2 regions of the Streptomyces sp. NBC_01296 genome follow, and region 2 is predicted to be linked to the other one. Evidence: predicted binding sites of a transcription regulator. Region 2 holds the regulator's gene; the other holds the start of a gene.
The links. The regulator HrcA, encoded in region 2, represses chaperone genes, less so after heat shock. The targets are predictions, from matches to a motif close to TTNGCACTCNGNNNNNCNGAGTGCNAA.
Positions count from the first base shown of each region.

Region 1: a site for HrcA is predicted at 1,462-1,488, ahead of groES (co-chaperone GroES). Genes of this name have one in related genera too.

Region 1 is NZ_CP130720.1:3,750,422-3,753,829, reverse strand. Features, by position in the region: gene OG299_RS16630 (sensor histidine kinase) at 1-536, opposite strand, end outside; gene OG299_RS16625 (response regulator transcription factor) at 661-1,362, opposite strand; gene groES (co-chaperone GroES) at 1,634-1,942, shown strand; gene groL (chaperonin GroEL) at 2,052-3,408, shown strand, end outside.
Region 2 is NZ_CP130720.1:5,751,450-5,754,857, forward strand. Features, by position in the region: gene OG299_RS26115 (MBL fold metallo-hydrolase) at 1-661, opposite strand, end outside; gene hrcA (heat-inducible transcriptional repressor HrcA) at 817-1,833, shown strand; gene dnaJ (molecular chaperone DnaJ) at 1,834-2,970, shown strand; gene OG299_RS26130 (nitronate monooxygenase) at 3,128-3,408, shown strand, end outside.

The DNA of each region.
Region 1 (3,408 bases), 2.0 Mb from region 2:
GGCCGCAGCGCATGGCCCGTCACCCACCAGGCCAGGGCCGCCGCGAAGCCGATCAGCGGGGGCGCGCCGGCCAGCAGGCCGAGGGCGATGGCCCGGGTCGCGTCGTCCACGTCGCCGAGCACGGTGACGGCGTACACCTCGTGCGCGCCCGGCGCATCCACCACGACCACCGCGCGCCGTTCCGCGCCGGGGCGCGCGGGCGGGAGCACGGCCGACCGGGAGTCCTCGCCGGATGCACCGGACGCACCGGATGCGGGCGGGCGCAGGCCGCCGAGGTCGGGGGTGTCCCCGAGGTCCCCGGTGGAGGCGACGGTCCGCCCTTGCGCGTCCCGTACGAGGACCAGGTCCACCCCGCTCTCCGGCGCGGGCAGCCGGCCGCCGGGCGGGAGGGCGCGGCCGTCGAGCTGGGCGGCGACCTTGCGGGCGGCCAGCTCGGTGCGGTTGGTGGTGTTGTCGAGGAGGTTGGTCCGCAGCAGCGTGTACAGCCACAGCCCGCCGACGCCGAGGACCGCCGCCATGGCGAGGGCGGCGGCCACGGCGGCGCGCCGCCGGAGCGGCCCGGGGCCGGACGTGCGGACGAGGCCGGACCGGCGGCCGCTGCACGGCCCCTCTCCTCGGCCTTGCGACCGGACGGATCCAGCCGTTTTCGAACGGCCGGTCCTAGCCACCGTCCGCGGCCATCCGGTAGCCGGTGCCGTGGACGGTGCGGATCGAGCGGCGGCCGAAGGGGGCGTCGATCTTCTTGCGCAGCGAGGAGACGTACACCTCGACGATGTTCGGGTCGATGGTGTGCGGGGTGTCCCAGACCTGGTCCAGGATGTCCTGCTTGGCGACGGCCAGGCCGGGCTGCTCCATCAGGCAGGCGAGCACGCCGAGCTCGCGGGCGGTGAGCTCGATGTCCTGCGTACCGCGTCGGCAGCGGCGGCCGGCGGGGTCGAGGACGAGGTCGCCGGCCTGGAGCGTGCCGGCGCCTCCGGCGGTCGTGGCGGCGGCTGTTGCCGCGCCCGCGCGGCGGGCGAGGGCGCGGAGGCGGGCGGCCAGGACCACGAAGGAGAACGGCTTGGTGAGGTAGTCGTCGGCGCCGCAGTCGAGGCCTTCGGCCTCGTCGTACTCGCCGTCCTTGGCGGTCAGCATGAGCACGGGCGTGGGGTCGCCGTCGGCCCGGATGCGGGAGCAGATTTCGTAGCCGCTGAGGCCGGGCAGCATCAGGTCGAGCAGGACGGCGTCGTACGAGCCCGTGCGGGCGAGCTCCAGACCGCGGTGGCCGTCGTGGGCGACGTCGACCCAGTGGCCGTCGGCGCAGAGGCCGCGCCGCAGGGACTCGGCGAGGCCTTCTTCGTCTTCGACCACGAGAATCCGCACGCCCCAAGCGTCACATACCGCCCACCCCTCGGGGGGCCGGCCCCCGGGCCCCGGCGGGGCCCGGGGACCCCCCGGATCCGCATCGCCCGGCGGAGCGTGTTGGCACTCCGCTTGACCGAGTGCTAATCGCCGGAATAGTCTCGCACCTGGCACTCGCCACCGGTGAGTGCCAACACAGCGACGGGCAGGTCCGGCACCCGCGACGACGGATCCACCTGGTCGCCACCTAGACAGTTAGCCCCGTGAGATCTCCGAAGGGGGAGGTCGGATCGTGACGACCACCAGCTCCAAGGTTGCCATCAAGCCGCTCGAGGACCGCATCGTGGTCCAGCCGCTCGACGCCGAGCAGACCACGGCTTCCGGCCTGGTCATCCCGGACACCGCGAAGGAGAAGCCCCAGGAGGGCGTCGTCCTCGCCGTGGGCCCGGGTCGCTTCGAGGACGGCCAGCGTCTCCCGCTGGACGTCAGCGTCGGCGACATCGTGCTGTACAGCAAGTACGGCGGCACCGAAGTGAAGTACAGCGGCGAGGAGTACCTCGTCCTCTCGGCTCGCGACGTGCTCGCGATCATCGAGAAGTAATTCACCGAAGCATTGCTTTGAGCTGCGCCCCTGGTCACCCCGCTGATTGCCGGGCGGCAAGGGGCGTAGTTCGTTAAACCCGAGTTTTCGAGAGGGCTGAACCGCTCCCATGGCGAAGATCCTGAAGTTCGACGAGGACGCCCGTCGCGCCCTCGAGCGCGGCGTCAACAAGCTTGCCGACACGGTCAAGGTGACGATCGGCCCCAAGGGCCGCAACGTCGTCATCGACAAGAAGTTCGGCGCCCCCACCATCACCAACGACGGTGTCACCATCGCCCGCGAGGTCGAGCTGGACGACCCGTACGAGAACCTGGGCGCGCAGCTCGTGAAGGAGGTGGCGACCAAGACCAACGACATCGCGGGTGACGGCACCACCACCGCCACCGTGCTGGCCCAGGCGCTGGTCCGCGAGGGTCTGCGCAACGTCGCCGCGGGCGCTTCCCCGGCCGCCCTGAAGAAGGGCATCGACGCCGCGGTCAAGGCCGTGTCCGAGGAGCTCCTCGCGACTGCCCGCCCGATCGAGGACAAGTCCGACATCGCTGCCGTGGCCGCGCTCTCCGCGCAGGACCAGCAGGTCGGCGAGCTCATCGCCGAGGCGATGGACAAGGTCGGCAAGGACGGTGTCATCACCGTCGAGGAGTCCAACGCCTTCGGCCTGGAGCTGGAGTTCACCGAGGGCATGGCCTTCGACAAGGGCTACCTCTCGCCGTACATGGTCACCGACCAGGAGCGTATGGAGGCCGTCCTCGACGACCCGTACATCCTGATCAACCAGGGCAAGGTCTCGTCCATCCAGGACCTCCTGCCCCTGCTCGAGAAGGTCATCCAGGCCGGCGGCTCCCGCCCGCTGCTGATCATCGCCGAGGACGTCGAGGGCGAGGCGCTCTCCACCCTCGTCGTCAACAAGATCCGCGGCACCTTCAACGCGGTCGCCGTCAAGGCCCCCGGCTTCGGTGACCGCCGCAAGGCGATGCTCCAGGACATGGCCACCCTCACCGGTGCCACCGTCATCGCCGAGGAGGTCGGCCTCAAGCTCGACCAGGCCGGTCTGGACGTCCTCGGTTCCGCGCGCCGCGTGACCATCTCCAAGGACGACACCACCATCGTCGACGGTGGCGGCAGCCACGAAGAGGTCGTCGGCCGCGTCAACCAGATCAAGGCCGAGATCGAGTCCACCGACTCGGACTGGGACCGCGAGAAGCTGCAGGAGCGCCTGGCGAAGCTCGCCGGCGGCGTCTGCGTCATCAAGGTCGGCGCCGCCACCGAGGTGGAGCTCAAGGAGAAGAAGCACCGCCTCGAGGACGCCATCTCGGCGACCCGCGCCGCGGTCGAGGAGGGCATCGTCTCCGGCGGTGGCTCCGCGCTCGTCCACGCCGTCAAGGTCCTCGAGGGCAACCTCGGCCTGACCGGCGACGAGGGCACGGGTGTCGCGGTCGTCCGCCGCGCCGCCGTCGAGCCGCTGCGCT
Region 2 (3,408 bases):
CGACCACCGCTCCGTGACCCGGTACGTACAGTGCGTCGTCCCCGCCCAGCGACAGCAGCCGGTCCAGCGCCGCCGGCCACTGCGACGGCACCGCGTCACTGCCCGCCTGGGGTTCCCCCGACTCCTCGACGAGGTCCCCGCAGAACACCGTCTCGCGCTCGCCCGGCACGAACACCGCAAGGTCGTACCGGGTGTGCCCGGGCCCGACGTTGGCCAGCAGCACCTGCAGCCCGCCCAGCTCCAGGGTCCATTCGCCCGAGACGGAATGCCTCGGCACCGCCAGCAGGCCCACCGCCTCGGCGGCCTCGGCCTCCGACAGCCCCTGCCGGACCGCGTCGCCGCGCAGCTCCTCCCGGCCCGTCGACAGCTCCGAGTCCAGCCCGACCGCCCCGTACACCTCGGCCCCGGCGAACGCGGCCACGCCCAGTACGTGATCGAAATGGCCGTGCGTGAATGCGATATGCGTCACGCGCCGGCCGGTCAGCCGCTCCGCCTCGGCCCGCAGCTGCGCGCCTTCGCGCACGCACGAGCCCGGATCGATCAGGAGTACCGACTCGTCCCCCACCACCAGTCCCACCGTGCAGTCCCACACCGGGAGTCGTCGCCGTCCGGTCCGTCCGGTCAGCCGCTCCCAGCCCGCCTCTTCCCAACGCACGTCCATGCCGCGACGCTACCCTGGCGGGCCGCCCTTGCCAGGGCCTGACTACCCGGCCGTACACTGGCCGGGGGATCTCTGGCACTCGAACGCCCGGAGTGCCAACGAAGCAGATGAAACCGACCACGACGAGCGACGACGACCAGCTGGAGGTGTGCGCGATGCTCAGCGAACGCAGACTCGAGGTGCTGCGCGCCATCGTCCAGGACTACGTCGGGACGGAGGAGCCGGTCGGCTCCAAGGCGCTCACCGAGCGGCACCGGCTCGGCGTCTCGCCCGCCACCGTGCGCAACGACATGGCCGTGCTGGAGGAGGAGGGCTACATCGCGCAGCCCCACACCAGCGCCGGCCGGATCCCCACGGACAAGGGCTACCGGCTCTTCGTCGACAAGCTGGCGGGGGTCAAGCCGCTGTCGACGCCCGAGCGCCGGGCCATCCAGAACTTCCTCGACGGGGCCGTCGACCTCGACGACGTGGTCGGCCGTACGGTGCGCCTGCTCGCGCAGCTCACCCGGCAGGTCGCCGTCGTCCAGTACCCGAGCCTGACCCGGTCGACGGTCCGGCACGTCGAGCTGCTGTCGCTCGCTCCGGCCCGGCTCATGCTCGTGCTGATCACCGATACAGGACGGGTCGAGCAGCGGCTCGTGGACTGCCAGACTCCGTTCGGCGAGACCTCGCTCGCAGATCTGCGGGCGCGGCTCAACAGCCGGGTCGTCGGCCGCCGGTTCACGGACGTGCCGCAGCTCGTGCAGGACCTGCCGGAGTCGTTCGAGCCGGATGACCGCAGCACGGTGTCGACCGTGCTCGCGACCCTGCTGGAGACGCTGGTCGAGGAGGCCGAGGAGCGGTTGATGATCGGCGGAACCGCCAATCTCACGCGCTTCGGACACGATTTTCCCCTGACGATCAGGCCGGTGCTCGAGGCGCTGGAGGAGCAGGTCGTGCTCCTCAAGCTGCTCGGTGAGGCCAGTGAGTCGGGAATGGCCGTACGGATCGGGCATGAGAATGCATACGAGGGACTGAACTCCACGTCCGTCGTCTCGGTCGGCTACGGTTCGGGCGGCGAAGCAGTCGCCAAACTCGGCGTGGTCGGACCGACCCGCATGGACTACCCCGGAACGATGGGAGCGGTACGCGCAGTGGCACGTTACGTCGGACAGATCCTGGCGGAGTCGTAAGTGGCCACGGACTACTACGCCGTTCTCGGCGTGCGCCGCGACGCATCGCAGGACGAGATCAAGAAGGCCTTCCGTCGCCTGGCGCGCGAACTCCACCCGGACGTGAATCCGGACCCGAAGACGCAGGAGCGCTTCAAGGAGATCAACGCGGCCTACGAGGTGCTCTCGGACCCGCAGAAGAAGCAGGTCTACGACCTCGGCGGCGACCCGCTGTCCTCCTCGGGCGGCGGCGGCGCGGGCGGCTTCGGAGCGGGCGGCTTCGGCAACTTCTCCGACATCATGGACGCCTTCTTCGGCCAGGCCTCGCAGCGCGGACCGCGCTCGCGGACCCGCCGCGGCCAGGACGCCATGATCCGCCTCGACCTGGAGCTGGACGAGGCCGCCTTCGGCACGACCAAGGACATCCAGGTCGACACGGCCGTCGTCTGCACCACCTGCTCCGGAGAGGGTGCCGCCCCCGGCACCTCGGCGCAGACGTGTGACATGTGCCGCGGCCGCGGTGAGGTGTCGCAGGTCACCCGGTCCTTCCTGGGCCAGGTCATGACCTCGCGCCCCTGCCCCCAGTGCCAGGGCTTCGGCACCGTGGTCCCGACCCCGTGCCCCGAGTGCGCGGGCGACGGCCGGGTCCGCTCCCGCCGCAGCCTCACGGTCAAGATCCCGGCGGGCGTCGAGAACGGCACCCGGATCCAGCTCGCGGGCGAGGGCGAGGTCGGCCCCGGCGGCGGCCCCGCCGGCGACCTGTACGTGGAGATCCACGAGCTGTCGCACCCGACCTTCCAGCGGCGCGGGGACGACCTGCACTGCACGGTGACCATCCCCATGACGGCCGCGGCCCTCGGCACCAAGTGCCCGCTGGAGACGCTGGACGGCATGGAGGAGATCGACATCCGCCCCGGCACCGGGTCGGGCCAGTCGATCCCGCTGCACGGGCGCGGCGTCACGCACCTGCGCGGCGGCGGCCGCGGCGACCTGATCGTCCACGTCGAGGTCACCACCCCGGGCAAGCTGGACCCCCAGCAGGAGGAGCTGCTGCGCCAGCTCGCCAAGCTGCGCGGCGAGGAGCGGCCCATGGGCCAGTTCGCGCCGGGTCAGCAGGGCCTGTTCAGCCGCCTGAAGGACGCCTTCAACGGCCGCTGACCGGACACCTCCCTTGTCGGAGCACGTGACGAAGCCCGGTCCGGGGATGCCCCGGACCGGGCTCGCCGCATTGATCCGGACGCGCCCGCTGAAGCGGACTATGCCAGGCGAATGCCGTGATTCGGCCCGGTGAGCGGGACATGGCACGATGCAGTGCATGTCCTCCGCACCGAACGGTCTCTCCCCGTACCCGATCGTGCAGGCTCCCATGGCGGGCGGCGCCTCCTGTCCGCCGCTCGCCGCCGCCGTGTGCGAGGCGGGCGGGCTGGGCTTCCTGGCCGGCGGCTACAAGACCGCCGACGGGATGTACCAGGAGATCAAACGGCTGCGCGCGCTCACCCGGCGCCCGTTCGGCGTGAACCTCTTCATGCCGCAGACGGGGTACGTGGACCCGGCCGCGGTGGAGGCGTACCGCGGGCAGCTGGCCGGCGAGGCCAG